DNA from 4 places in the Mycoplana sp. BE70 genome. Region 1 is predicted to be linked to each of the others. Evidence: riboswitches for the same ligand, from Rfam matches in the RefSeq annotation. Region 1 holds a riboswitch; each other region holds the start of a gene.
The links. A riboswitch is a leader RNA that binds a small molecule or an ion and turns the genes downstream of it on or off. The one in region 1 is predicted to bind cobalamin.
Positions count from the first base shown of each region.

Region 2: it holds a riboswitch for cobalamin, as region 1 does, so the genes downstream of both, bluB (5,6-dimethylbenzimidazole synthase) here and J2Y48_RS04905 (hypothetical protein) in region 1, are expected to answer to the same signal.
Region 3: it holds a riboswitch for cobalamin, as region 1 does, so the genes downstream of both, J2Y48_RS22015 (ABC transporter substrate-binding protein) here and J2Y48_RS04905 (hypothetical protein) in region 1, are expected to answer to the same signal.
Region 4: it holds a riboswitch for cobalamin, as region 1 does, so the genes downstream of both, J2Y48_RS08620 (CbtB-domain containing protein) here and J2Y48_RS04905 (hypothetical protein) in region 1, are expected to answer to the same signal.

Region 1 is NZ_JAVDTM010000002.1:326,095-333,249, forward strand. It holds gene J2Y48_RS04900 (GH36-type glycosyl hydrolase domain-containing protein) at 1-1,281, opposite strand, end outside; cobalamin riboswitch at 1,738-1,960, shown strand; gene J2Y48_RS04905 (hypothetical protein) at 2,059-2,271, shown strand; gene metH (methionine synthase) at 2,357-6,145, shown strand; gene J2Y48_RS04915 (putative sulfate exporter family transporter) at 6,150-7,155, opposite strand, start outside.
Region 2 is NZ_JAVDTM010000018.1:44,845-51,999, reverse strand. It holds gene J2Y48_RS24150 (GGDEF domain-containing protein) at 1-1,446, shown strand, start outside; cobalamin riboswitch at 1,458-1,716, shown strand; gene bluB (5,6-dimethylbenzimidazole synthase) at 1,761-2,447, shown strand; gene J2Y48_RS24140 (DUF2865 domain-containing protein) at 2,455-3,510, opposite strand; gene J2Y48_RS24135 (phytanoyl-CoA dioxygenase family protein) at 3,704-4,762, shown strand; gene J2Y48_RS24130 (hypothetical protein) at 4,886-5,392, opposite strand; tRNA gene J2Y48_RS24125 (tRNA-Pro) at 5,913-5,989, opposite strand; gene J2Y48_RS24120 (glycosyltransferase) at 6,246-7,155, opposite strand, start outside.
Region 3 is NZ_JAVDTM010000014.1:83,752-90,906, reverse strand. It holds gene J2Y48_RS22045 (copper resistance CopC/CopD family protein) at 1-470, opposite strand, end outside; gene J2Y48_RS22040 (YcnI family protein) at 524-1,054, opposite strand; gene J2Y48_RS22035 (hypothetical protein) at 1,202-1,579, opposite strand; gene J2Y48_RS22030 (class I SAM-dependent methyltransferase) at 1,698-2,471, opposite strand; gene J2Y48_RS22025 (ABC transporter ATP-binding protein) at 2,474-3,238, opposite strand; gene J2Y48_RS22020 (iron ABC transporter permease) at 3,235-4,257, opposite strand; gene J2Y48_RS22015 (ABC transporter substrate-binding protein) at 4,272-5,288, opposite strand; gene J2Y48_RS22010 (hypothetical protein) at 5,287-5,484, shown strand; cobalamin riboswitch at 5,472-5,699, opposite strand; gene J2Y48_RS22005 (aldehyde dehydrogenase) at 6,102-7,155, opposite strand, start outside.
Region 4 is NZ_JAVDTM010000004.1:17,141-24,295, forward strand. It holds gene cobN (cobaltochelatase subunit CobN) at 1-1,002, opposite strand, end outside; gene cobW (cobalamin biosynthesis protein CobW) at 1,046-2,104, opposite strand; gene cobU (bifunctional adenosylcobinamide kinase/adenosylcobinamide-phosphate guanylyltransferase) at 2,108-2,635, opposite strand; gene J2Y48_RS08615 (CbtA family protein) at 2,635-3,435, opposite strand; gene J2Y48_RS08620 (CbtB-domain containing protein) at 3,446-3,622, opposite strand; cobalamin riboswitch at 3,666-3,982, opposite strand; gene J2Y48_RS08625 (peptidoglycan-binding protein) at 4,065-5,777, opposite strand; gene J2Y48_RS08630 (cobyric acid synthase) at 5,962-7,155, opposite strand, start outside.

The DNA.
Region 1 (7,155 bases):
GACCCCGACCATCGCCAGAAGCGTCAACAGTGTCACCGGCCCAGCAATTGCGAACCAGTTCAGAGCCCGCGTGAAACGGACAATGCGTTGCAGGATGGACGGCCGGTAGCCGATGCGCCGTTCCAGGAGCCCGTGCTTTTTCCCGATGAGATAGGCGCCGACATTGGCCTCGTGGGCGCCGGCGACATTGCCGGCGGCCATGTCCTCCGCGGTCATGGCAAGCGCGGTCTGGGTCACCTCCAGCTCGGTCCGGCCCGAGCGGCGGGCGAGTTTTTCGATCGTGTCGCGATAGGCGTTGCGCGAACCGAAGTCGAGATCGTTGTAGTCGGACCCTTCACGAAGGGCGGCGTCCAACCGGCTGACGCTCTCGACCCAGACCGGCCATTCCGTGTCGTCGATCGCGCGCAGGCTCTTGATGAGGTTGCTCATCGTGGCGTTGCCGGACGACAGGCGGTTCTGCTCGGCGACAAGCACCTCCTCGAGATCGCTGCCGCGCGCTTCGATCTGGCGTTCCAGCCATTGGATCGCCGCACCGGAGGCCTGCAGACCGTCACGAAGTCGGTAGAGAAGTTGGGCGACGAAGGTGTTGTCGGCGACGAGCTCTTCGATCTCGCGCAGGATCACGACGCTCCGCTCCGGATCGTTCTGCCGGATCAGTTCGTCGGCGATCTCATTTGCCTTGCGCCGCATGCCACGCGACTGCTCAACGCGGATCGAGATCCGTCGCAGGTTCTCGATCAGGATGAAGCGGATGATCGACGGCAATGCCCAGAGCTCGCCGATCTTGAAGGCCTCGATCTTCTGGAAGCCTTCGACGATCGCCGTCAGGCTGTCGCGCGAGACGCTGCTGTGGGTATGGGCGACATAGAGCCACCCCAGCGCCATCGTGCGCGGGATATCGACGTCGCCAACCTTCATCGTCGGCAACTGGCGATAGAAGCGGCGCGGAAAATCGCGGCGTACCTCCTGTACGGCCTCCTCGACGACATAATAGTTGTCGAGCAGCCACTCGGCCGCCGGCGTGATGGCGGCCCCGGCTTCGACGTCGCGGGCGATCGTTTGGTAGACGCGAAAGATCTCCCGCTCGTTTTCCTTCTGGCGCGCGCGAAACTCGAACGGCTTGAAACCCGGCAGGGTGCTTGCACCGTCACGCGCCAGGTCTTCGCCGCAGGCGCTCAGCTCTTCGAGTGTGAAATAGGTATCCCGGATCGAATCGTTGTAGTCGATCTGCTTGGATTCCGTCTCGCGCGGCGAAGGCTGGGGTCGATTGTGAAGGGGCATTTGCTTGTTTCTGGGTTCGAGCAACGTGGATTTGTGCCGCAATCCTGGATCGCGGATCGCATTCGGCGGACGAAGTTCACTCGTGCGCCACCATGAACCATGACGCCTTCATGCGTCCTTTGCGTGCCACCGCCAGTCCTGAAGGGGGGCGGAATACGCAAGCCCGCGCACCTTGATCATGGCGCGATATGGCTCAGGCGACACGCAAATGTGCATCGGGGCCGCGTGGTGCATGAAAACAGCATTTTTTAGCCGCAAAGGGAGGTGGTTGCAACAAGGCGGCTGGGCAAGAGGGTCACTCCTTGGCAAGAGGCGCACAACTGGCAAAAAATTCGATCCCCCCTAGACAATCCACGGTGAACAGGGGCTGAACGCAAAGCGCAGCAAGGGGTTCCGAAATCGGCCGGTATCTGTCGACAAGGCCGGCTGTGTCATTGACAGGACCGACGCCATCGGGCCAACGTAAACCATCAGGGTTCTTTCGAATCGTTCTCGATCCGGAGCTAAGAGGGAAGCCGGTGCGATGCCCCGCAAGGGAACATCAAGGCCGGCGCTGCCCCCGCAACTGTAAGCGGTGAGCTGCTGTCGCCGATGCCACTGGCACGATCACGTGCCGGGAAGGCAAGACAGCCGCAACGACCCGCAAGCCAGGAGACCTGCCCTGATGAACTTGTAACGTCCATGGGCGGGGTGTCCCACGGCTGCGCTTGCTCCGCGAGAGCGGAATTTTTAGCTCGCGTGCGTCCGGTCATCCCCCAATTGCAGATTGGGGAAGTCATGCTTGTCACCGTTGAAACCAATCCCTCCGAATCCGGGCGACCGGAAGCGGTGTTCGTCTCCTGGCTGCTGTGGCAGCCGCGCGGGGCCGATCTCCAGACCGAAGCGCTGAAGGAGCTTTGCAAGCTCGCGCGCTATGCAGACCGAAACCCGGACATCGCCCGTCTGCGGTCGCTCTTTGCCACGCTGGCTGGGCGGGGGAAGCTTCATTAGCAACTTACCGCATAAAGACATATTGACATAAAGATATCCTTATGTGATCTCCGATGCAGACAATTCTGCATCGGAGGGCTTTGCCATGGCAGCAGCCGACCTCGACGACCTGTTCGGTCCCGAACTTTCACCTCGCACTGGCAAGGACATCGCCGACGCGCTTCAAACTGCTGCGAAGGAACGCATTCTCGTTCTCGACGGCGCCATGGGTACGGAAATCCAGACGCTTGGCCTCATCGAGGCGGATTTCCGCGGCAGCCGTTTCGGCGACTGCGCCTGCCACCAGCAGGGCAACAACGACCTCCTGACGCTGACGCAGCCGGCCGCGATCGAAGACATCCACTATCGCTACGCGCTTGCCGGCGCGGACATCCTGGAGACCAATACGTTTTCCTCCACCGCGATCGCCCAGGCCGACTACGGCATGGAAGCACTCGTCTATGAACTGAACCGCGACGGCGCGCGACTGGCCCGCCGTGCCGGGTTGCGTGCGCAGGAAAAGGACGGCAAGCGCCGTTTCGTCGCCGGCGCGCTCGGACCAACGAACCGCACCGCCTCGATCTCGCCCGACGTCAACAATCCCGGCTACCGCGCCGTCACCTTCGATGATCTCCGGCTCGCCTATGCCGACCAGCTGCGTGGCCTCATCGACGGCGGCGCCGACATCATCCTGATCGAGACGATTTTCGACACGCTGAACGCCAAGGCGGCGATCTTTGCGACCAGGGAAGTGTTCGCCGAGAAGGGCATCGAGCTGCCCGTCATGATCTCCGGCACGATCACCGACCTCTCCGGCCGCACCCTCTCCGGCCAGACGCCGGAAGCGTTCTGGAACTCGGTGCGCCACGCACAGCCGTTTTCGATCGGCCTCAACTGTGCCCTCGGCGCCAACGCGATGCGCGCGCATCTGGACGAGATTTCATCCGTTGCCGACACCTTCGTCTGCGCCTATCCGAATGCCGGCCTGCCGAACGCCTTCGGCAAGTACGACGAGACGGCGGAACAGATGGCCGCACAGATCGAAGGCTTCATGCGCGACGGCCTCGTCAACATCGTTGGCGGCTGCTGTGGCTCGACGCCGGACCACATCAGGGCGATCGCCGAGGCGGCCAGCCGCCACGCGCCGCGGCAGATCCCGGACATCCCCCGCCACATGCGCCTGTCCGGGCTGGAGCCCTTCACGCTCACCAAGGACATTCCCTTCGTCAACGTCGGCGAGCGCACCAACGTCACCGGCTCGGCAAAATTCCGCAAGCTGATCACCGCCGGCGACTTTGCGGCAGCCCTCGACGTTGCCCGCGACCAGGTCGCGAACGGCGCCCAGATCATCGACGTCAACATGGACGAAGGCCTGATCGATTCGGCGAGGGCGATGACGGAGTTCCTCAACCGCGTCGCCGCCGAGCCGGACATCGCCCGCGTGCCGATCATGATCGATTCGTCCAAATGGGAGGTGATCGAGGCCGGCCTGAAATGCGTGCAGGGCAAGCCGCTCGTCAACTCGATCTCACTGAAGGAAGGCGAAGAAGCCTTCCTCCATCACGCCCGCCTCGTGCGCGCCTATGGCGCCGCCGTCGTCGTCATGGCCTTTGACGAAAAGGGCCAGGCCGACACGCAGCAGCGCAAGGTCGAGATCTGCAGCCGCGCCTACAAGCTGCTGACCGAGGTGGCCGGCGTTCCGCCGGAGGACATCATCTTCGATCCCAATATCTTTGCCGTCGCCACCGGCATCGAGGAACACGACAACTACGGCGTCGACTTCATCGAGGCCGCGCGCCAGATCGTTAAGACGCTGCCGCACGTGCACGTCTCCGGCGGCGTTTCCAACCTCTCCTTCTCCTTCCGCGGCAACGAGCCCGTGCGCGAGGCGATGCATGCGGTGTTCCTCTACCACGCGATCCAGGCCGGCATGGACATGGGCATCGTCAATGCCGGCCAGCTCGCCGTCTACGACACGATCGACGCGGAACTGCGCGAGGCCTGCGAGGACGTGGTGCTGAACCGCGTACCGAAGGCCGGCGGCACGGCGACCGAACGGCTCCTGGAGATCGCCGAGCGCTTCAAGGGCACCGGCGGCAGGGAAGCGAAGGAAAAGGATCTCGCCTGGCGCGACTGGCCGGTCGAGAAGCGGCTGTCGCACGCGCTCGTCAACGGCATCACCGAATTCATCGAGGCAGACACGGAGGAGGCCCGCTTGGCCGCCGAGCGGCCGCTGCATGTCATCGAAGGCCCGCTGATGGCCGGCATGAACGTCGTCGGCGACCTCTTCGGCGCGGGAAAGATGTTCCTGCCGCAGGTGGTGAAGTCGGCGCGCGTGATGAAGCAGGCGGTTGCCGTGCTGCTGCCCTACATGGAGGCGGAAAAGCTTGCCAACGGCGGTGCCGCACGCGAGAGCGCCGGCAGGATCCTGATGGCGACGGTGAAGGGTGACGTGCACGACATCGGCAAGAACATCGTCGGCGTCGTGCTCGCCTGCAACAATTATGAGATCATCGACCTCGGCGTCATGGTGCCGGCAGCCAAGGTCCTTGAAACCGCCCGCGCCGAGAAGGTCGACATCATCGGCCTGTCCGGCCTGATCACCCCCTCGCTCGACGAGATGGCGCACGTGGCAAGCGAGATGGAGCGCGAAGGCTTCGACATTCCGCTCCTGATCGGCGGCGCCACGACCAGCCGCGTGCACACGGCAGTGAAAATCCACCCGCGCTACGAAAAGGGCCAGGCTGTCTACGTCACCGACGCCAGCCGCGCCGTCGGCATCGTCTCCAGCCTGCTCTCACCCGAACAAAAGGCTGGTTACGTCGAAACGCTGCAGGCGGAATACCGCAAGGTCGCCGATGCGCACATGCGGGCAGAAGCGGAAAAGCAGCGCCTGCCGCTGGCGCGGGCGCGCGAAAACGCCTTCAAGCCCGACTGGCCGGCCTACCGACCGAAGACGCCCTCCTTCCTCGGCACCCGCGTCTGGCAGGACTGGGACCTGGCGGAGCTTGCCCGCTACATCGACTGGACGCCGTTCTTCCAGACCTGGGAACTGAAGGGCGTCTATCCGAGGATCCTCGACGACGAAAGGCAGGGCGAGGCCGCCCGCCAGCTCTTTGCCGATGCACAGGCGATGCTGGAGAAGATCATCGCCGAAAAATGGTTCACCCCCAAGGCGGTCGTCGGCTTCTGGCCGGCGAATGCCGTCGGTGACGACATCCGCCTCTTCACCGACGAAACGCGGTCTACGGAGCTTGCGACCTTCTTCACCCTGCGCCAGCAGTTGTCGAAGCGCGATGGCCGGCCGAACCTGGCGCTCTCCGATTTCGTCGCGCCGCAGGAAAGCGGACTTTCCGACTATATCGGCGGTTTCGTCGTCACCGCCGGCATCGGCGAGATCGCCATTGCCGAACGCTTCGAGCGCGCCAATGACGACTATTCGTCGATCCTGGTCAAGGCGCTGGCCGATCGCTTCGCCGAGGCGTTCGCCGAGCGGATGCACGAGTATGTCCGCAAGGAACTCTGGGCCTATGCCCCGGAGGAAAGCCACACGCCGCAGGACCTGGTCGCCGAGCCCTACGCCGGCATTCGTCCCGCACCGGGCTATCCAGCCCAGCCGGACCACACGGAAAAAACGACGCTCTTCCGGCTGCTCGACGCGGAAAAGGAAATCGGCGTCCAACTCACCGAAAGCATGGCGATGTGGCCGGGCTCGTCCGTCTCCGGCCTCTACATCGCCTGCCCGGAAAGCTACTACTTCGGCGTCGCCAAGGTCGAGCGCGACCAGATTCAGGACTACGCCCGGCGCAAAGGCATGGCCATCGCCGAGGTCGAGCGTTGGCTGGGGCCGGTGTTGAACTATGTGCCGGCACCGCTGAGCGAAGCCGCCGAATAGGCCATCAGGCCGCGCTTGCCTGCAGCAGCAGGATCATCGCGTAGCTCGCCGCAAGCAGCGCCAGCAGCGACAGGAGCACGGTGGCGCTCACCCGCATCCCGGCCTGCATGACCTTGCGGACGTCGACACCGAGCCCGAGGGCGGCCATGGCAACGACGGTCAGGGCGCCGGACGCCTTGCTCAAAACCAGGGCCGCCGGCTCGCCGATCAAACCGAGCGAGCGGGCGGCCAGCGTCAGCAGGAAGCCAACGATGAACCACGGGACGAGACGGTGCAGCGGCGGCCGGCGGCGACCGCCGCCCGACCGACTCGTCGACACCAGCGACAGCAGCAGCACGACCGGCCCGAGCATCATCACGCGCACGAGCTTGACCAGCATGCCCACCTGCACGCTGACGGCCGAGACCGGGGCCGTGGCTGCGAAGACCTGCGGAACCGCATAGACGGTCATGCCGGCCAGAATGCCATAGTCGACACCCGAAAGCCGCAAAACGGGCACCAGCAACGGCAGGAGCAGCACCGTCAAGACGCCGAGCACGGCGGTGAAGGCGATCGAGGACGCGACGTCGTCGGGTCGCGCCTGGATGACCGGCGCGGTCGCGGCGATCGCCGAATTGCCGCAGATCGAATTGCCACAGGCGACCAGCACGGCCATTCGCTTCGGCAGGCCAAGAAAGCGGCCGATGCCATAGCTGACCGCAAGCACGCAAAACACGACGAACGCGATCGCTCCGAGCATTTCCGGCCCGATCGAGGCAAGGGCCGCCGCGCTGATGCCGGAGCCGAGCAGGACGATGGCGATCTCCAGGAAGTATTTGGCGCTGAATTCGATACCGGGGTCGAAGGTCGCAGGCCGTCGAAGCAGAAGCCGCACGACCGCGCCAAGCAGGATTGCCAGCACGAGCGCCTCAATCCACGCCTCCCCTGTCAGTTGCCGCTCGGCGAAGTCGCCAAGAAGCGCAAGGCCGGCCACGGCCAGCGAAAGAACCACGCCCGGGATGTAGGCGCGA
Region 2 (7,155 bases), on a different contig from region 1:
GCGTCCGCCAATTTCATGGTGCTTGACTACTCGATCCGGCAGGCGAACGATTTTGTTGCGACCTCCGAAAAGACGCTCGTTAAGAACGAGTTCCGTCAGCAGATCGAACAGGTTGTGCTTTACCAGAGCGGAATGTCCGTCTGGGATCGAGGCTTCGATGAACTGGCCGACGGCTCGTTCAGCGACGATTTCATTCGCAGGGAGTTGCGCGACTGGCTCTGGAGCGATTTCGGCTTTTCCTGGACGGTCTTCACGAAGCCGGGCGAAGAGACAGTCCTGGCCGTCCACAATCGCCATGTCGTCCGGCCGCAAGAAGCCGACCAATTGCTCTACTGGGTCAGCGACCTGACCAAACGCGCCGAAGCGGCCTACTATGCGGCGCTCAGCCGTACGCGCGATGGCTGGCTTCTTGCAAAGCCGGCCGAGAGCGGCGGCGTATTGTCGCCGACATTGGCGCAGATCAACGTCACCGGAATGCGGATGATCGACGGCACGATGAGCATCATCGTGGTGCAGTCCGTCGTCCCCAAGCGGCTTTTCATTCCGGATGCGCGCAAGAAACCTGTGCTGTTGGTCACCGTCAAGCCGATCACGGCCAAGATGCTGGTGAATTCCGAGCAGCGCCTGGGGATCCGCGATCTGGGCTTCCTGCCAATCACGACCGAGGATAGCGATCTCTTGCTCACCGGTGTCGGCGGCGACGCCTTCAACCCGATGGCTGCGTCCTGGCGCCCGAACCGCCCCGGCTCGTTCGTCTGGTCGATGGCGATGCCGCAGATCACCGCCCTGGTCGCGATCTTCGTCGTGGTCATGGGTTTCGTCGCGCTGAAGTTCGCCTCAACTGTGCGGGCCCTGGAGCGAAGCGAAGCGCGAAATGCTTATCTCGCCTGTCATGATGCGCTGACCGGCTTGCTCAACCGTTCCGGCTTTGACGACGCCATGAAAAAACTGCTCGACAAGGACACCCGTCCGTTTGCCGTCTTCGCGGTCGACCTCGATCAGTTCAAGGCCGTCAACGATCGGCATGGTCACGCAGCGGGCGACGCCGTGCTTAGGACGATCGCTTCCCGGTTTCTGGGCAGGGTCGCCGAAAAGGGAGTGGTGGCGCGCCTGGGTGGCGACGAGTTCGCGGTGCTGCTTCCCGGCATGACCGACAGGCAGGCCCTCCTCGATCTTGCCAACGGTCTGGTGCGCGACGCGCAGATCCCAATTCCGTTCGGCGGACAACTGCTGGCTGTCGGTAGCAGCGCTGGCATCGCTGTTTATCCCGACCATGGCCGGACCGTGCACGACCTTATGGTGGTTGCCGACACGGCGCTCTATACCGCCAAGAACGGTGGCCGCAACCGCGCCGTGTTTGCGTCGCCCGAGGAGGACAACGCGGCAAAAGACATCGGGATTGTCTATCCGCGACACGCCATCGTCGGCCCCGGCCTTGCATCGTAGGCACCGGCGTGCGCAAGTGTCGCCCGTCAGGTGCCCTTGCGCGAGCAGGGGAGAATCGGGAATTCGGTGGGGCTGACGCCATGCGTTCGATCTGAACGCAGACACCTTGGCAAACTCCAGCCTCGAAGCCGAAACGTGCCCAACGCTGTGACGGGGACGGCCAAGCCTGGAAGGATCTACCCTTCCGATCGCCACTGGTGTTTCAACCGGGAAGGCGGCGCGGCCGGAGGATCCGGAGTCAGAAGACCGGCCTGGCGAGATAGACCAACCCGCGCGGACGGCGGACGGTTTCATGCATTGTTGGGGAGATGACGATGCAGCCTCTGCCGAAGGACGATCTCGTCCACGCACAACCCTTTTCGCCCGCGGAGCGGGCAGCCGTATACCGTGCGATCGAAACACGCCGCGATGTGCGCGACCAGTTCCTGCCAGAACCGGTGCCCGAAGACCTGCTCGAGCGCTTGCTTCGCGCGGCACATCTGGCACCCTCGGTCGGTTTCATGCAGCCATGGAACTTCATCGTCATTCGCGATCAGGCAGTGCGTGCGCAAGCGCACGAGGCATTCGAGCGTGCCAACGAGGAGGCGGCGATGATGTTTGCCGGCGAGCGCCGGTCGCTTTATCGCTCGCTCAAGCTCGAGGGCCTCCTGAAGGCTCCGGTCAGCATCTGCGTGACCTGCGATCCGGACCGCGGCGGAGCCGTGGTGCTGGGCCGCACGCACAATCCGCGCATGGACGTATATTCGACCGTGTGCGCGGTTCAGAACCTGTGGCTTGCGGCCCGGGCGGAGGGCGTCGGCGTCGGCTGGGTCAGCATCTTTCACGACGCGGAGATTCGTGCGCTCCTGGGCATTCCCGAACGGGTCGAAATCGTCGCCTGGCTTTGCCTCGGCTTCGTCGACGAGCTCTATCGCGAACCGGAACTCGCAGTGAAAGGCTGGCGGCAACGATTGCCGCTCGACGAGCTCGTTTATGCCGAGCGGTGGGGAGAGCGGCGGTAAAGGCGGTTCAGTTCGCGCCCGCGGGGTTGCGCAGATCGATCTTGGGTTCGTCCGGGACGAAAACAGGGCCGACATTGCGCACCTTGTCCTTCTCCGGATCGTAAGGGCGTTCGATCACGACCTTTGAAGCCGCGCTGCCCACCGGATGCATGCGGATCGTCGTGACGGAGCCGGTGCTGTCCTTGATGGTTTCGGTACCCGTTGCCGGGCTGGTGTAGGCAAGCCGGCCGCAGCCACAGGCTTGCGGCTTCGGCAGGCCGCGTGTGCGATAGGCGAAGGCTGCCGGCAGTTGTCTGTAGAGCCTGCCGGTGACGGTGGAAACCATCTCGCCGCTGTCGACAGAATCGAGCGCCTGGTAGAAGAGTTCGGTTTCCGTCTGTGGACACAACCTGGCGCAGACCCTCTGGTCTCGTCGAAAGTCGAGCGGGGAAGCGCCTGAGGTTACGGGGAAGAAGCCGCCGTCGCAGGTTCTGACGCAGACCGTGCGCAATCTGCCGCCCGAACCGCCGCTGGTAACGTACCGGGTCGCCAGGCCGTCAAGCGGAAACTCGCCATCGGGCAATGGCTCTTCCGAAGCCCGGCTGGCTTGCGCCGTGCTTGGTTCGTCGCCACTGTCGCAACCGTGCGCTTCGATCGCCGCAAGGATATTGACGCGGGCTTCCTGTCCGTTTCCGGCCGACGCAAGTGCGCTGCGCCCCGCCTCGATATTCCTGAGGTTGCGTTCCATTCGTTCGACCGAGGAGGCGAGTTCGCTACATTGGCGGGCAGTCGACGTCCGGTAGACCTTGACGCTGCCCGTGCTGCAGCCAAGCTGGCGCAGACTCGCTCTCGCGCTCTGCAATTGATTGTTCTGCTCGGTGATGGCGCTGGAATAGGGGGCACCGCCGCCGGTCGGAATTTCCACATTCGTGAGGGCCGCAAGACGCGAGTGAAGATCTGCGCAGACGTCGACTGCCCGAGCCGGTACGGCCATGGCGAGGAGGAGGGCGGAGGTCGCCAGAACCATCGAGCGGCGCGAGCACAAGGACACTGCGGCGACTCCGGACAGGGGAATTGCTGGCATCACATCATCATCATACGTTGCAGGAGCGCCGGCGCAACGCGCTCATCGAAATGTGATTAATCGCCGCGCGATGGCCGTCGAAACAGCTGATTTTGGAAATCAGGTTCGCACCGCCGGGTGGAATTGATCTCGCCCCGCCCATGGTGTAGCACAGTGCATCCTATCCGATTGCGTCCACACCTATAGGTTTTGTATGCGCCTCACTTCCGTCCTGCTGAGTCCGTTCTACGCCCTCCAGCTCGCATCGGGTGCCAAATCCTTTGCCGACAATCCGATCATTGGCAGCAAGACGCTGAACAGGATGGGCCTGCACGCGAAACGCGTGGCGGTGGCAATGGACATGGCGGACCGGCGGCGCAAGTCGCTCGCGCAACTCGTCACACCCGAGCAGCGGCGTGAATACGAGGAGAACGGCTTCGTTCGAATTGAGAATTTCCTGCCGGCCGAAGTCTTTGCCAAGGTGACGGCGGAACTGGAGAACAGCGATTTCGACCGCTACGACATGCTGCAGGGGACCACTGTCACCCGCCGCGCACTGATCGATGACAGCGATCTGGAGCGGCTGCCGGGTTTCAAGGCAGCGCGCAACGATCCTCGGATGTCGAACCTCCTGCGTTACGTCTCCTCGCACGATGGCCAGCCGCTGCTCGTCGTCCAGGTCGTGATGGCACTGCCTTCGACACCCTCCAAGGAGACTGCATCCGACCCGCAGACGGCCCTGCACAGCGATACCTTCCAGCCCACCGCCAAGGCCTGGCTTTTCCTGAAGGACGTGGGCGAGGACGACGGGCCGTTCTCGTACGTGCCGGGCTCGCACAAGGTCACGCCGCAGCGCATGGCGTGGGAAAAGCGCATCAGCGAAAACTCCGACACGATCGAGAACAAATACTCCGCGCGTGGCTCGCTGCGCATCATGCCGGAGGAATTGACAGCGCTCGGCTACGGCCAGCCCGTGAGGATGGTGGTGAAAGCGAACACGCTGATCGTAGCCGACACGCACGGCTTCCATGCGCGCTGCCCGAGTTACAAGGAAACGACGCGGGTCGAGATCTACGGGTCGCTGCGCCGCAACCCTTACCTGCCGGTGACCGGCCTGCACTTTGCGTCGCTTTCCTTCATCAAGTCCCGCGTTAATCGGTTGATCATCGGCGGCATGAGCCTCCGTGGGAAGATCGGCCTCAAAGGCTCCCCGTGGGCGCCGGCCGGTCTCGGCAAGGCGCTGGAATGGTCCAAGCGGCTGAAGCGGAAGTAGGCGAAGGATACGGTTGCAAAGTACGATTGGGTGGGTGAACGAGTTGCGCCGCGCCGAATGGCTCGGGCACCGACGAACCCTCGCCGGCCTAGCTACCGCCCTGCTTGTTGCGACCTCAGGTCGTCAAGCCGCACTCGGTCCCGGGTCATCGCCGTCGTTCCGGTCGAAGGGTACCGGCATTGCGCGGGCCGGAAATGAGATGACACGCGAGGTTTCCGCAGGCTCCCCGTGACGTTGCTCCGACCGGGGCACCACTTTCTCGACGATGACCGTTCGCGGCCATCCGTCGTCCGGCATCACCGCTGCAGTATCACCTTCCGAAAGCCCGAAAAGTGCCAAACCAAGCGGGTCGTGAATCGATAGCGCGTGCGGTACGGCCTCGACGGGGAGTTCCGCCTGCACGATCACCACGGTGTGCGGGCTGCATCCTTCAAACCTGTAGGTCACACGGCTATTGATTGTGACGACATCAGGCGGGATTGCACCACTGCAGTAGATCTCCGCGACCGCCAACTTTGCTCGAAGCAAGACCGCGAGCGGATCGCTCGCATCGGGCAGGCGGTCGAGCATGGTCTCCAGGATCGCCATGTCATTGGGGGTGAGTTTGCAACTGATCGGTTCCACGGGCATCTAAAATCTCACTTTCGCCGCAACGATATTCGTTGCACGCTCCAAACGAGGTCCAAGTCGCTGAAATGTTCCCCTGGTCGCGGCGGCCCGCGCCAGGGGTTACGAGCCCGTGATCAAGCTACTCGCATGATGAATGAAGCGGAGGCGGCGTCGGTGGACTGGCGAGGAAGGGGGGGCGCCAAGCCGGGGCAGGGCGATCGCTGCCGAACTCAGTCGATGACACGTGCAGGACGCCATCAGCCAATCCTCACAACCCAGGCGCTAGAAGGGCCCGGATGGCAGGATCGGTGCGCCGGCATGAAAAGTCAAGCGACGGGCCGGTGAGCGAAGAGATCGACGCATGAAGGGAGGCTAGCACAGCGATGACGACATTGGCTCGTCAACGTCATCGAGAACGTTCCGGACTTTATTTCGGGACTGTCTGCGCCGACACCGTAAGTCTGTATCTGGAATGTTCTCATTTTGCCAATGACTGCGTCTTGGCATTTCCTTGATGTGGTAGCAAAATCAAGGTCTTCAATGGTCGGAGCGGCGGGATTCGAACCCACGACCCCTTGACCCCCAGTCAAGTGCGCTACCGGGCTGCGCTACGCTCCGAACCGTCGCAACCCCTATAGTCTCGGTGCCGGGGATGCAAGGGGCAATTTCACCTATGCCAACAAATTGCGAAGATGTTCCCGCTACGGACGCGATGCAGGCGGTGCGGATGGCGCTCGACCAAGGCGAAACGAATGCGTTTCTGTCGAACAACCCCCAGTCTGGGCCAAAAAGATATGCGAAATCAAAAGCTCTGAAGCGCAGCGGGCCTGTGTCAAGCCCACTCATCCTTTAAGGCGGAGTGGGTGCGGCTGTATTACGTGACAAGGCTGCGGTAGATCGCCTCCGTTTCCGATATCATGCGGGGCAGATCGTAATCGTTGCTGCGCAACCTCGCGGCCACGGCGTAGCGTTGCAGACACGAGGGATCGGCGAGGCCTATCATCGCGTTTGCCAGCGTGCGAGGGTCGTCGTCGTTGGGAACCAGAATGCCGTTGTGGCCGTGCTCCAGCACGGTCGATGCGCCGCCGACCTCGGTGAGAATCAGGGGCTTGGCCGCGGAGGCCGCCTCGAGCATGACATAGGACATCGCTTCGTAGCGGCTCGGCATGACGATCGCATCGACCGCATCCATTGCTTCCGGTCCGGTGAAGCGGCTTGTCAGATGAATGCGTGCGCCGGCCGGGCTCTGGTTGATCCGACCGCGTACCAAGTCCTCCAGTTCTCCGGCGCCGACCATCAGAAGATGGGCCTCCGGCAGTTTCGCCGCGGCGATCGTGAAGGCGTCGACCAGACGTTCGGGCGCTTTCTGCGGCGAGAGGCGACCGACAAAGCCGAAGACGAGGGCCTCGGCGGGGATGGCGAACGCCTCACGGACCGTGTCGCGCAGGCCGCCCGGCGGGGTCTCAACGCCGTTGACGACGATGGACAGCTTCTTGCGGGGCATGCCAAGCGCCCGGGCATGGGCATATTCATCGGCGGAGACGCAGATCACCCGGTCGGTTAAAAATCGTGCCAGGCATGTCTCGATTGTGCCGTAGACGAACTGACCGGTCCTGCCGAGTGTGGGATCCATCGTGCGAAACGCATGCGGTGTATAGACCCGCGGCGCATGGCGGCCCGGCAGCCGGATGCGCGCGAGCGCACCGGCCTTCGAGCTGTGGCCGTGGATGGCGTCGAAGGGTCCGTGCTTCCGCATCAGGCGGCGCAGATTTGCAAATGCGCCG
Region 3 (7,155 bases), on a different contig from region 1:
AAGAACAGGCCGACGTACATGGCGATGCGGCCGGACCAGATCGCGGCACGAACCCGCCAATCGTTCGTTTCTGCGACCGGCGCGGACAAGCTCGGCGACCCAATCGAGAAGATGATAGAGCCGCCTACCGGATGACCGTCTTCGGATACGACGCGCCAGGAAAGCACGTGCGTCCCTGAAGGCAGACCAGGTGGTGTTGCGATCTCTACGGTCCGGTCCCGAAGGACGAACCGCGTGAGCTCTATTGGGGAACCGTCCGGCTGGATCAGCCTCAATGTCAGCGGCGAAACCGGCTCGCTGAACGACAGCGCAAGTTTTGCCGGAGCGACATCGACGACGGCACCGTCGGGCGGTTCTGTTGCCGTCAGCGAGGCGTGGGCCAAGGCCGTGGTCACCAGGAAGAGCAAGGTCAAAACAGCCATGGCTGCTCGACCGATGAGAGCAGATGTGATGATGCTGACCTTGCTCACTGCTGGTTCCGATCTGAAGGAGGAAGAGCCGGCGCAAAGCGCCGGCTATCGGTTCAATGTCCGGAGACCTTCTCTTGCAGCTTCAGCCCCGGAGCGGGCAGTTCGAGGTCATCGGAAGACTGACCGGCCGCAGGTATCTCAATCCAACGCTCGGCCATACCATCCGGGCACTCCTGCACGACGGGAAAATACAGTGTTTCCCCTGCTTTTAGATCGGGCGTCAGAAACACCCGAAACGCGAACTCGTCGTATTCGTCGTCGGCAAGGCTCCCGCCACTCCAGATCACTTCCTTCACCCCTTCGCTCGTCGGGGTGCCATAGTAGTCGTAGGTCTTGCCATAGGAACCCTTTACCTTCTCCAGTTTCCAGCCGTGTTTCGGTTGCGGCTTGATGGCAATTGCGCCATCCGGAATCTGAATGCGGACCGTCGTCGTCGGCTGGCCTTCGCAACCGTGCGGCACTTGCAGGATTGCCTTGTAGGTCGAGCCGACGGGTGCTTCCTTGACCTGCAAGGTGACGTGGGCCAGGGCCGCGCTGGTTCCGAGCGCCAGGATGGTTGCGGTGGCGATAAGCTTCTTGAACATTTGTTTCTCCATCTCGCCTGCTAGTTGCGCGGCGATGAATTGTTGGCGCAAGGCCTGATAGAATCCCGGCATCTCCGCCCGATACGGGCCAGGCGTGCATTCCGGATGGGTAGTGGGGATCGTCGAGCAGTCGCGAATGGACTTAGCTCAGTACGGAGGCGCTCTCGGGCTTCCCTGGAACTCGTCGAGCAGTTGGCGACGGGCAACATCACACTCCGCATTGACCTGTTCTCCAAGAACAGGAAATGGTCGGTCAACGGCATAGATCAGTTTGCCTGTGAGAGCGGCGGTTGCCGACGCGCCACAAGCAAGTGTGCAGCATTCTGGCTTTCCCGAGTGATGGCTGGGGGGAGCGGTCTCTTTCGCGCCGTGGTCAGAACCAGACACGCACAAGGGATTGCCGAAAGCATCCAATGGGAGTTGGCTGAATGCCGCATTGGCTCCTGCGGCAAACTGCAGAACAAGGATGCACGCCGCGACTAGCGCCAGCCAGATGCCCCTTTCAGTCCGCAGATGCTGCAACATCGATTGCTCCAATCGCAGCTTATTTATCACTGTGACCTTCGTTGGAACATGCTCTATCGCAAACTTCCTCGGGGAATAGGTTGGACGGGTCGTAGGATCAGTTCGCCGCCACGCGCCATCACGGTCGCACGCAACTCAAGATGAAGCGACGATACACGACAGTGCGGAGCTTGTTTCTGAAGTTTGCATTCCGTCGTTGAGCGCGAGCTATGGGAGCATGAGACTGCAGTTCGATGTTAGCAAACCCTGCGGCTGCCAGGATCGGAACCAGCATATCCGGTTGCAAGCCCTGCCCGAACGGAAGGGCCTTCATGATACGCCCATGGCGATCACTGAGCGCGCCATCATAGTTCCGGTCAGCGCCCACGAGCCGGTCAATTAACTCGATGGCCAGGGAAGCGACACGCCCAGCAGGCTTCGGCACGGCCCAATCGCCATCGAACACCAACAGGTGGCCGCCGGGTCGCAGCACACGGAACCACTCCTGGATCGCCTGCTCCGGCCGGGTCAATGTCCACACCAGGTGTCGGCACACGATGGCGTCGTAGGTTTCTTTTGGCTCCATTGTGTTTTCTGCATCCGCCAGTACGAAACGGAGCCGAGACTTTCCCGCATGCTTCCGACGGGCGACGGCAAGCATCGCCTCGGAGAAATCAAGCGCGGTGACATCGTGGCCGAGTTCATGGATCAACCGGGTCACCTCGCCGGTGCCGCAGGCAAGCTCCAGCACCCGAAGCGGCTCATCACCGAGTACAGACCGGATCGGTTGCTGCCAGGCCTTCGCTTCCGGCCCCGGCGCAATCCGGTGACCAAAGGCAAGGTCAAACGTTTCCGATCGTTTGGACCAATAGTCCCTGATCTCTTCCTTGAGATCGAAGTTGCTACCATCCATGCCTACCTCACAAGGTACTGGATATGAAAACGGTCATGGACCGCGGATTTAGCGACATGAGCACGGACGCCGAACACCTTACCGACCAGTTCCTCGGTCAAAACGTCTTCGGGTGCACCGCTTGCCACGACCTTCCCGTGTTGAAGCACGGCCAGACTGTCACAGAACATGGCCGCCAGATTGAGATCGTGAAGCGCAACGACGCAGGTCAGATCGAGCTTGGAGACGAGGGACAGTATTTCCAGTTGGTGCTGGATATCGAGGTGGTTGGTCGGCTCATCGAGTAGAAGCTCGCTCGGCGATTGCGCCAGAGCCCTGGCGATATGAGCGCGCTGACGCTCGCCACCGGAAAGCGTCTGCCAAAGTTGCCCCGCCCGGTCCTGCATTCCGACGCTGGAAAGCGCCCGTTGGACGGCTGCGTCATCTTGGACGTTCCAGGACGACCACGCACTGAGATGGGGTGTCCTTCCGAGGCGGACGACGTCCCTCACCGTCAACTGGGTTTCGGTTGTCGACTGCTGCTCTACGAAGGCGACGCGGCGCGCGAGTTCATGTCTTGAAATCGTTGAAACGTCGTCATTGCCGAGCCGGATGACGCCGCTCTGGACCTTTCTCAGCCGGGCAATCAGCCGCAGAAGACTGGACTTGCCGGAGCCGTTCGGCCCGAGCAAGCCGAGGACCTTTCCCTTTTCAATCGTGAGGGTGACGCCGTCGATGATAACTGCCTCGCCGGCGGCATAATTGACCTTGTCGATGCTGATGCTCATGCACTCCTCCGAGCGCGATAGAGAATGACCGCAAAGGCTGGCGCACCAAATAGGGCCGTGACCACGCCGATGGGGAGAATCTGTTGGGGTATGATGATCCTGGAAACGATATCCGCGGCGACCATGAAGATCGCCCCGCCGAGAGCGGACGCGGGAAGCAGTCGATGATGCGCCGGACCGACCAGAAAGCGCGCCGCGTGCGGTATGACCAGACCGACGAAGCCGACCGACCCGACCATGCTGACGACCGTCGCCGTCATTACAGCGGTCGCTCCGAGGAGAACGATCTGCACCCGCCTGACAGCAATGCCCAGCGAAGCGGCTGAATCCGTACCGAACGCAAATGCGTCCAACGACCGGGCGTGGGCCATGCACAAGACGAAACCGGCGATTGCCACCGGAACCGAAAGATAGACGTCCGGCCAGCGGACACCACTGAGAGAGCCGAGAAGCCAGAACAACACGCCTCTTGCCTGCTCCGCATTCGCCGACGTCGTCACGATGTACGACGTCAGCGCATTGAAAAGCTGCGACCCGGCAACACCGCACAGAATGATACGTTCGCTGGTGCCGCCGGCACCGGCAGCAAGCACCCCGACGAGCAGGAATGCCACGACCGCGCCGATGAAGGCACCGCTGGAAAGGCTGAGGACGCCGTAGCCGAAGCCAAGGATCATGACGCATACCGCTCCGGTCGAGGCTCCGGCGGAGATACCCAGAACATAGGGTTCAGCCAGCGGATTGCGGAGCAAGGCCTGGAGGATTGCGCCGCAGAGTGCAAGCGATGCGCCAGCACTTGCTGCAACGAGCGCACGGCTCAGTCGATAATCCCAGACCACGCCCTGGTGGATGCGGCTAAGCTCGAAGCCTGTACCAAAGACGCGGTTCGACACGGCTTTCGCCGCCGTTTCGATCGGGATGGATATTTCCCCGATCGAAACGGCAAGGCTGATTATCAGGCCCAAGAGCACGATCGCGCTGGCGGTGAGCGCCGAGAGCGCCCACCCCTTTTGCGACAATGCAGATGCACCCCTCACTGCGTCAGACCGAAGGACTTGATGCCGTTCGCCAATGTCTCGATCCCCTCGATCGTCCGGATCGTCGGATTCATCGACTGCGCGTCCATCATCACGAAACGCTTGTTCTTCACCGCGTCCAGCTGACCGGTGACCGCGTCATTTTCCAGGAACTCGAGCTTGACCTTCGGGTCATCGGCCGCGTAGCGCCGCCGATCCATGGTGGCGATGACGATGACGACGGGATTCGCGTCAGCAATCGTCTCCCAGCCGACGAGCGGCCATTCCTCCGCTGTCGTCACGACGTTCTGTGCCCCAAGTGACTTCAGGATGTAGGCCGGTGCGCTGTTCTTGCCGGCGATGAAGGCGTCTCCGCTCACCTCCTTGCTGGAGAACCAGAAGACGACCGGCAGCGCCTTTGCCGATGCTCCGGCAACGGAAGCGACGGCGGCGGCTTCACGCTGTTTGAGGTCGGCGACAAGCGCGTCACCGCGCTCTTTCACGTTGAAAATCTCCGAGAGCTCCGCGATTTCCTGATAGATCAGGTCCATCGTGAACAGTTCCTTGCGAACACCATCACCACCGTCGGTGTTGACCTTGGCAACGCAATCCGCGGGCGCGATATAGGTGTTGATCCCGAGTTCGGCGAACTGGTCGCGGCTGCCCACAGAGCCCTGCGCGCCGACATGCCACTCGAATTCGGCTGCAACCATGTCCGGCTCCTCGCCGACGACCGACTCGAAGCTCGGGTCGTTATCCGACAGACGTTTGATCTTGGCGTTGACCTCGGCGTATTGCGGCAACACGGGACCAACCCAGACAGCCGTCCCGGCGATCTTGTCGGCGAGGCCAAGCGAATAGAGGATTTCGGTCATGCCTTGGCCGATGGAGACGATCTTTGCGGGCGCTTTTTCGAACGTCACCGGCCGGCCGCAGTTGTTGACGGTCAATGGATATTGGGTCGCAGCGAGGCTCGGTGCGGCAAGGCCTAGCAGGCCGAATGCGAACGTCATACTGGTGAGAAACTGGCGCATGAAATATCTCGATCAGGAGGAAAAACAGCTAGCAACTCCATCGCCGCGCAACTCGCGAGCGGATGAAGACACAGGTACGCAGACGCTAGCGGCGGAAGGCCCAATCAAGGCGGATGAAAGTCGGAAAACGACGAAGCTTCAGGTCAATCATATCTGCTCCTTTCCGAGCATCCCCGCCCGGCTGATTGGATCGTGATTGACGGCAGGTCTCCTGGCTCACGGATGTTTGTCGGTGATCTGCCTTCCCGCGAAACGTCGCAGTGGCATGGCCAAATGGCCCGAGGATTACCGGCAATCCGCCTACAGTTGCGGGGGCAGCCACGGTCTTGGTCCCTCTTGGGTCGTCCTTACCGTGTTCCCTATTAATCCCCTCAGAGTCATCGTTGGGGAACCGTCACGCTCAGATATGCCCACCTGACATGCGTCGTCAAGGACTTGCTGTCACCCATATTGGCGACCGCTCGTGTCGGCTTAGGGCGATGGTTGGAACTCGTCCTGTCACATCGACACGGTCGCAATGGCCTCGCCGTCCGAGTAAGCGTTGGCGATGTCGGCCCAACGCGGCAGGAAACATATTGTGCAATACCCATTTGCTTTCTCCTCCGGCCACCATTGGCCTCAAGGAAAACGCGTACGCGATGGGTTCACAGACGTTGGGGGCCGATTGCTGACCGTCCGCCGCCACGACGCACAAGAGGGAAAGCGGACATCGCAGTTCTCACCGACGAGGTCTGAGTTCGAAGCATTGCGGACTTGGCAAATAGGCCCCGAAGGGTGGCCCGACAGTGCCGTTCGACCGTCGGGCCGTCATTCTCAGGCCAGGTTTACCCAGACAGATTTTGTCTGGGTGTATTGCGTCAACGCCTCGAGGCATTTGTCGCGGCCGTTGCCGGTTTGCTTGAAGCCGCCCCAGATGGACGTCATGTCGCCGTGGTCGAAGCAGTTGACCCAGACGACGCCCGCTTCGATGTCGCGGGCGAAGTTGTGAGCCTTGGCGATGTCACGGGTCCAGATCGAAGCGGCGAGGCCGTAAATCGAGTCATTGGCGATCTCGATTGCCTGGTCGACGCCATCAACGGGGATGACGGCGGCAACCGGCCCGAAGATTTCCTCGCGCGCGATCTGCATCGTGTTGTTGACCCCCGTGAACAGGGTCGGCTCGACATAGGCTCCCGATGGTGCGCCGGCGAAAGTGCCGCCGCCGAACTTGAGCGACGCGCCTTCCTTGCGGCCGATGTCGATATAGTTCAGCACTCGCTTCTGGTGCGAGGAGGTCACCAGCGGCCCGATCGTCGTCGACGGATCGAGCGGGTCGCCGAGTACGAAATTCTGCTGCGTCCGGGCAACGAAACGATCGACGAAATCGTCGTGGATGCTCTTCTGGACGAGAATGCGCGAGCCGGCGTTGCAGACCTCGCCCTGGTTGCCGTAGATGCCGTTGACCGCATAGGTCACGGCGGTGTCGAGATCGTCGTAGTCCTCGAGAATGATCTGGGGCGTCTTGCCGCCGCACTCGGTCGATACGCGCTTCATGTTCGACTGTCCGGCGTAGATCATCAGCAGCTTGCCGACCTCGGTCGAGCCGGTGAAGCCGATCTTGTCGACGTCATTGTGGAGCGCGAGCGCCTTGCCGGCCTCCTCGCCGAGGCCATGCACGACATTGAAGACACCGGGAGGGCCACCCGCCTCGATGAAGAGCTCCGCAAGGAGGTTGGCCGAGAGCGGGGATTGCTCGGCGGGCTTGAGAACGACCGAGTTTCCGGTTGCGAGCGCAGGTCCCAGCTTCCAGGCGGCCATCATCAACGGGTAGTTCCACGGGACGATCAGGCCGACGACGCCAAGAGGCTGCCGCAAGATATAGTGCAGC
Region 4 (7,155 bases), on a different contig from region 1:
AAGCACCCGACCGTCCACCTCCGGCAGTGACACGTTCATGCCGAGATCGCGGGCCGTCAGTCCCTGCGCGGAGGCCTGCCAGGCGTCATGCGAGGAACTGGAAAAGATCACCTGCAGCACCTGCGCGCCCGTCTCGTCCAGCACCGTCGGCTTGCGGCTGCCGCCGGGCGCGGAGACTGCAAAGCTGGTGGCGTTCAACACCACGTCCGGCTGGGCGGCGGCGAAGGCGGCGCGCACCACTTCGATCGAGGCGGGATCCTTCAGGCTGGAGACGAAGAGCGGCAGCACCCGCACGCCCTCGGCCGCGAGCGCCTCGATCAGCAGCTCGACCGGCCCGGTCTCGCCGCTTTGCACATAGGCGCGATAGAAGCTGATCGCGACCACGGGCTTCTCCGGATCGTCGGAAGCGGCGGCTCCCAGCGAAAGCCTCTTCCAAGTCTCGACGTCGATGACACCCCGACCGGGCCACCAGATCCCGGCCTTTTCCAGCGGTTCCGCCGGAGAAGGCTTGTCCCCGCCGAACACCAACGCGTCGGCATAGTCGAGGAAGCGGGCGGCGTTTTCCGCCCCGCCCTCCGTGAGGTAGGCCCACAGCCGGAGCCGGTCCTCCTCGGTCACGCGGTTGAATTGCACAAGCCCGTCGTCCGGCCGGTCGTCACCGGGCAGGGCCACCAGCGTGATGTCGTTCGCCACCGCGGTCGCATGCAGTGCCTCGAGCACGTACTGGAAATAGCTGGCGCCGCCGAGCGCGCGGATGACGATCAGCTTCGCATGCCGCGCCGTGCGCTCAACATAGGTATCGACCGACATGGGATGGGCGAGCGAGGCAAGGCTGGCAAGCCGCAATCGCGTCGACACGTCGCGGCCACGATGCGCCGCCGCAATCGAAGCAAGCTCGGTATCGGCCGCCGAGAGGAACAGAATGTCGCCCTGCGACTGACCGAGATCGATCGCCTCCTTGCCGTCGGCGATCGTACCCTTTTGCGCTAGAAGGAGATGCAAGCCAGCCTCCCTTCCGCCGAACGCGTCGGCATCGTCCGCCCCCTCAGGCCGCCGCGGCGGCGATTGCGGCGCGTACGGCGGTTTCGTCCATGTCGTGCAGGCCGATGACGACGAGACGCGTGCCGCGCGTTTCGCCGGCCTGCCAGGCGCGCTCGAAATACTGGTCAATGCGGCTGCCGACCGCCTGGATCAGCAGGCGCATCGGCTTGCCGGGCACGTCGGCAAAACCCTTGAGCCGCAGGATGTCGTGCGCGCCGATCACGCCCTTCAGCCGTTCGACGAAACCTATCGGGTCGGCGATGGCGCCGAGTTCGACGACGAAGCTCTCGAACTCGTCATGGTCGTGGTCGTGCTCCTCGCCGTTCTCGTGCTCCAGATCATGATGCGACTTGCGGTTGGCAATGTCGTCCTCCGTGCCGATCCCGAGGCCGAGCAGGACGGCCGCGGCGACATCGCCGTTCCGCGCTTCGATCATCACCGGCTTGCGGGTGATACGGGAAGCAACCTCCTCGCGGACCGCCTTCAAGCCGGCGGCATCGATCAGGTCGGTCTTGTTGAGGACGATCAGGTCAGCGGCAGTCAACTGGTCCTCGAAGAGCTCCTCCAGCGGGCTTTCGTGGTCGAGGTTCTCGTCCTGGGTCCGCAATGCATCGACCTTGTCGTGGTCATCGGCAAACCGGCCGGCGGCAACGGCCGCGCTGTCGACCACGGTGATAACGCCGTCGACCGTCACCTGCGTCTTGATCTCCGGCCAGTTGAAGGCGGCGACAAGCGGCTGCGGCAGCGCCAGGCCGGACGTCTCGATGACGATGTGGTCCGGGCGGTTCTCGCGCTCGAGCAGCTTCGACATGGTCGGGATGAAGTCGTCGGCAACGGTGCAGCAGATGCAACCGTTGGTCAGCTCGATGATATCGTCCTCGCTGCAGGCTTCGGCCCCGCAGCCCTTTAGCACGTCGCCGTCGACGCCGAGGTCGCCGAACTCGTTGATGATCAGTGCGATCCGCTTGCCGTTGGCGTTCTGCAGCAGGTTGCGGATCATCGTCGTCTTGCCGGCGCCGAGAAAGCCGGTGATGACGGTGGCGGGAATCTTCTGCTGGAGCATGGCTCAACCCTTCATTTTCAGCGGCAGGCCTGCCGCGACAAAATAGACTTCGGTGGCAAGCGAGGCCACCTGTTGGTGCAATCGGCCGGCATGGTCGCGGAATTCGCGCGCCATCTTGTTGTCCGGCACGATGCCAAGGCCGACCTCGTTCGAGACGAACACCACCCGGCCGGGCGTGGTGACGATCGCCGCGGCAAGATCGTCGAAGGCCGCCTTTATGTCGTGCCCTTCCAGCATCAGGTTCGTCACCCAAAGCGTCAGGCAATCCACGAGCAGGACCCGATCCTTGCGCGCCGTGTCGTTGATGCGCTCCGGCAGCGCCAGCGGCTCCTCGTGCGTAACCCAGCCGTGGCTGCCCCGCTGCGCCCGGTGCTGCTCGATGCGCTCGCGCATTTCATCGTCCCAGGCCCTGCCCGTCGCGATGTAATGCTTCGAGACGCCGGTTTCCGCAGCCAGTCTTTCCGCGAATGCGGATTTTCCGGAACGGGCACCGCCCAGAACCAGGACGGCTCCGGGCGATACGGTTTTCATCAGGCTGCCTTGACGATCTTCTCGTTGGCAAAGCCGAGCGAGAGGCCGAGTACGATCCAGAAGAACAACGTCGTGGCGAGGGCCGCGACGGCGAACTCGGCGCCGAGGACGGCCGGCACGTTGCTAGCCAGATCCGTCGGCTGCGGCGCGCCGTAGACGTGCGGGGCCGCGATCAGGGCGATACCGGCAACTTTGGCACCCAGGCCATCCTTCAGGATCAGCAGGTAGAGACCGCCTGCCGATAGCGCCACCGTCACAAGCCACCAGACCTGTCTCTCGGCAAGGTCGGCTGCCGGAAAGCCCGGAAGCTCCGGCGGCAGGCCGATGGCCGGTAGCAGATGCACGGCAAGCCAGCCGGCCGCCCCCCAGAGAGCGCCGTTTGCGACCGTGATCGGGTTGCCGGTCACGAGGCTGAAGCCTGCGAGAAGCAGGGCAAAGCCCGCCCCCGCCACCAGATTGGCAAGCAGCGTGCCGGAGAACCGGCTCATGCCGAACATGATGCCGCCCTCGTCCTCACCGTGCTCGCCGCTGTGCGCGTAGGCGACCGAAACCGGCGAGAGATAGCCGGCGATTTCGGACAGAACCGCGCCGACGCCGAGCGCGGAATGCTCTTGCGTCGCCTCGGGCTGGGCTTCGGTGGGCTGGACTTCCGTACCGGCCGGAGCAGGCGCAGCTTCGCCGCCTTCATACTCTTCGGCATGAAGAATGAGCGGAATCACTCGCGCCTCCTGGGCGGCCGTCATCAGGGCGCCGGAGAACAACCCGGCCACCAGAGCGGCCAGGAGATATTTGACGATCATGTCACCCCCCTTAGTGGCAGGGGAAGCCGTAGGAGTGGCGCGTGTCGTGCGCGGTATCGTGCAGGACCGACGAATTGGCGAGGCCTGCGCCGAACACCAGAAAACCGCCGAGCAAAAGCGCAACGAGACCGGCATAGAGACGATCGTTGAGAGACAGGGAAACAGAAGAAGAAACGTGAGCAGCCATGACAACCTCCGTGCTGGCAACGGGGAACATCCCCAGGGCGGGCACTATGCCCTTCATTGGAGGCAGGTCTCCTGGCTCGTGGCGTCAGGCGCATTTGCGCCGGCGGCTACCCTCGCCTTCCCGGGAAAAAGCGGCATGAGAGGCGGACGATTCGTAGAGATAGAGGCGTCCAGACCCCGGTTCATCATGCCGCCACCCAGTGGCTTTGCCGGTCGTTTCCGATCGGCTGGATAGGCCTCGCCACTCTACAGTCGCGGGGTCGGCCGTGATTGGAGCGCCCTGGTTGGGTCCACCCCGTCACATTCCCATTTACGCGCCCGTCCGTTTCCGGACCGGCGCGCCATCCAATAGGCGATGAATATGCCTGACAGTTGCCGAAGTCAATCGACCGTCCGCGTCATCCATCTTCCGAATACCGGCGTCAGGACGGGCGTCCGGGGCCTCAGTATCCGGGCCCGCCCCAGCCACGACGCGGGCGGCCGTAATAGCCGTCCACCGGCCCTTCATAGTATCCATCGACCGGCCCCTCGTAGTAGCCGCCGACAGGCCCTTCCAGATAGCCGTCCACCGGCCCGTCGTACACGCCATAGCCGTCGTTGGAATAGCGATCCGTCTGGTAGCGCTGCCGCGCGACGCGCTGGCGACTGCGTTGCTCGGCGAACTGGCCCGATTCGCGCAACTGTCGGAACTGCTTGCGGGTCAGATAGCCGTCTGCGCGCTGGCCGAGCGAGCGCTGCCATGCCGCGATCGCCGATCGGGTTCGCGGGCCGAACACGCCATCCGCACCGCCCGTGTCGTAACCCAGCACGTTCAGCCAACGCTGAGACTGGATACGGGTTCCCGGCTCCAGGTAAGCCTCCCGGACATCGGGCGAGGTTTCAAAAACTGTCGTTTTCGACTGTAACTGCTGCTTTGCGACAGGCTTCTCGGTGACGACGTCGTTAACGCTTGCATCACCTGCCGCTGTCGCGCCGTCGTTCGTCTGCTTTCCGAGAGCCGCCAATCGCTTGTGTGCCTCCGCCGCAAAGCGGCCGTTCGGAAACTCGTCGAGATACTTTTCGATTGCGCTGGCCGTACCATTGAGAACGGCCCGGCTCCAGCTGTTGTCCTCGCGACGGGCAAGGCGCTCGGCCTCATCGGCCTCAGCCTTGGTCGCCGTGGCCGCAGTCGAACTGTCCGGCTCGGTGGAAGGTGCCTTGGCATCCAGCGTGCCGGCAGGGAAATCGGGGGGCACGGTCGCCCCGGTGTTGCCGTCCGCAGCTTGGCTTGCTTTCTGTCGCGCGGCCGCTGCGGCCTCTTCGGCCTTGGCCCGTTCGGCTTCGGCTGCATCCCGCGCCGCCTCCGCCCTTGCCCTTTCCGCCTCTGCGGCATCCGCCTTGGCCCGGGCCTCGGTTTCTGCCTGGACGGCTTGTTCGGCCTTGATCCGCGCGGCTTCCGCCGCCGCCTCGATGCGTTTGCGCTCGGCCTCGGCGGCCGCCTGCTCCGCTTCTGCCTTCGCCCTTGCTTCCTCGGCGATCTTGGCCTCCCGTTCGGCCTTCAGGCGCGCAGCTTCGGCCCGCGCCTGCTGCTCCGCCTTCAATCGCTCGGCCTGAGCAGCCTCCTCGGCTGCCTGGCGCTCAACCTCAGCCTTCGCCTCTGCGGCCCGCTTGGCTTCCGCTTCCGCGCGCGCCTGCTCTTCCTTGCGCAATTGCTCAGCTTCTTCCAGGCGCTTGCGCTCTGCCTCGACGGCAAGCTTTTCTTGCTCGACCTTTGCCTTCTCGGCGGCAATCTTCGCCTGTTCCTCGGCTTTCAGTCGTGCAGCCTCGGCGGCCTTCTGGTCTGATTGGGCCTTTTCCTTCGCGGAAGGAGCGGCTGTCCCTTGCGCGGATCCCTCCGCCTCCTTGGCGGGTTTGGCGACGCCGGCGGCGTTCAATTCGGCAAGGCGAATTCGGGCCATCGAGGCGAACGTGCCGTTCGGATACTGCTTCAGGTAGCTTTCATATCCCGCCGGATCGCTGCTGGCCGAAATCTTCTGCCACAGCGAAAATTCCGATTCCCACTTTTTGGATGCGCTGGCAGGCGGTTGCGTTTCAGCCGCCTGCACCGCTGGTCCGCCGGCGACGGCGAGCCCCAGCAAGCTAGCCAATCCGAGTTTCGCAAAACGCGCGCTGGTCATCAAATTCCCTTTCGATCGCTGCGGAAGCACCCTCCGCACGCTAGCCCCAACTGAACGCCAATCAAGGCCATGGCATCAGATTCCGGCACAACTTTGATCCCGCCTTCCCTGCCCACCAATAGCCGGCAGTGCATGGATACCTGCAGTTACTGACGTTTGGCGAAAGTCGCTTAATCGGGAAAACTCAATCACATTGCAAAAGCCGAGCCAGCCATCGCGGGTCCAGCGCGGCCTCAAGTTCGGCCGCCACTCCATCCAAAGCCTCATCGACCGCCCTGCGATAGTCGAAGCCGCCACCTGCAATCCCGAATTCCGCCAGAAGGCGGGCCCGGAAGGAATCGCTCGACAAAAGACCGTGCAGGTAGGTGCCGAAAATGCGCCCGTCCGGAGACGTCGCCCCGTCCGGCCGGCCGTCGATCTCCACGGCGGGCCGGGCACAGTCCGGGCCGGTGGTCAGGCCGAGATGGATCTCGTAGCCCTCAAGCGGCACGCCGTAGTGAAGCGAATGCGCAGCGCTGTTGCGCACCGTCTTTTCCGGCGCCATCACGGTTTCGACGTCCAGCAGACCAAGGCCTTCGATCTCTCGCTCGCTGCCCTCGATGCCGAGCGGATCGCTCACGCGCCGGCCAAGCATCTGGTAGCCCCCGCATATTCCGATGATACGTCCGCCGCGACGGTTGTGCTGCTCCATGTCGCGATCCCAGCCCTGCGCCCGCAGGTCATTCAGGTCGGCGATGGTGGATTTGGAACCGGGAAGAACGACGAGACCGGCATCGGAGGGTATGCGCTCGCCCGGCCGGACGAAGACGAGATCGACGTCGGGCTCCAGACGCAGCGGATCAAGATCATCGAAATTGGCGATGCGGGACAACACCGGCACGGCCACCCGTAGCGCCCGCGCCCGCCCCGTCGCCAGCCGCTCCAGCACCACCGAATCCTCCGCTGGCAGTTGGCGGGCATGTTTCAGCCACGGCACCACACCGAAGCAGGGCCAGCCGGTATGCACCTCGACCGCCCGGATTCCGTCATCGAACAGCGTCACGTCGCCACGGAACTTGTTGATGAGGTAGCCCGTCACCATCGAACGGTCCTCTTCGGGCAGAATCGCATGCGTCCCGACCAGCGAGGCAATGACGCCACCGCGATCGATGTCGCCGACGAGCACCACCGGCACACCGGCCCGGGTCGCAAACCCCATGTTGGCGATATCCCCCGCCCTGAGGTTGATTTCTGCGGGCGAGCCGGCCCCTTCCACGACGACCAGGTCAGCACCTTCACTGATCGCCTCGAAACTCTCCATCACCGCGCCGAGCAGCTTGGGCTTCAGTGCCTGGTAATCCCGGCCCTTCGCCTGCCCGAACACCTTGCCCTGAACGAC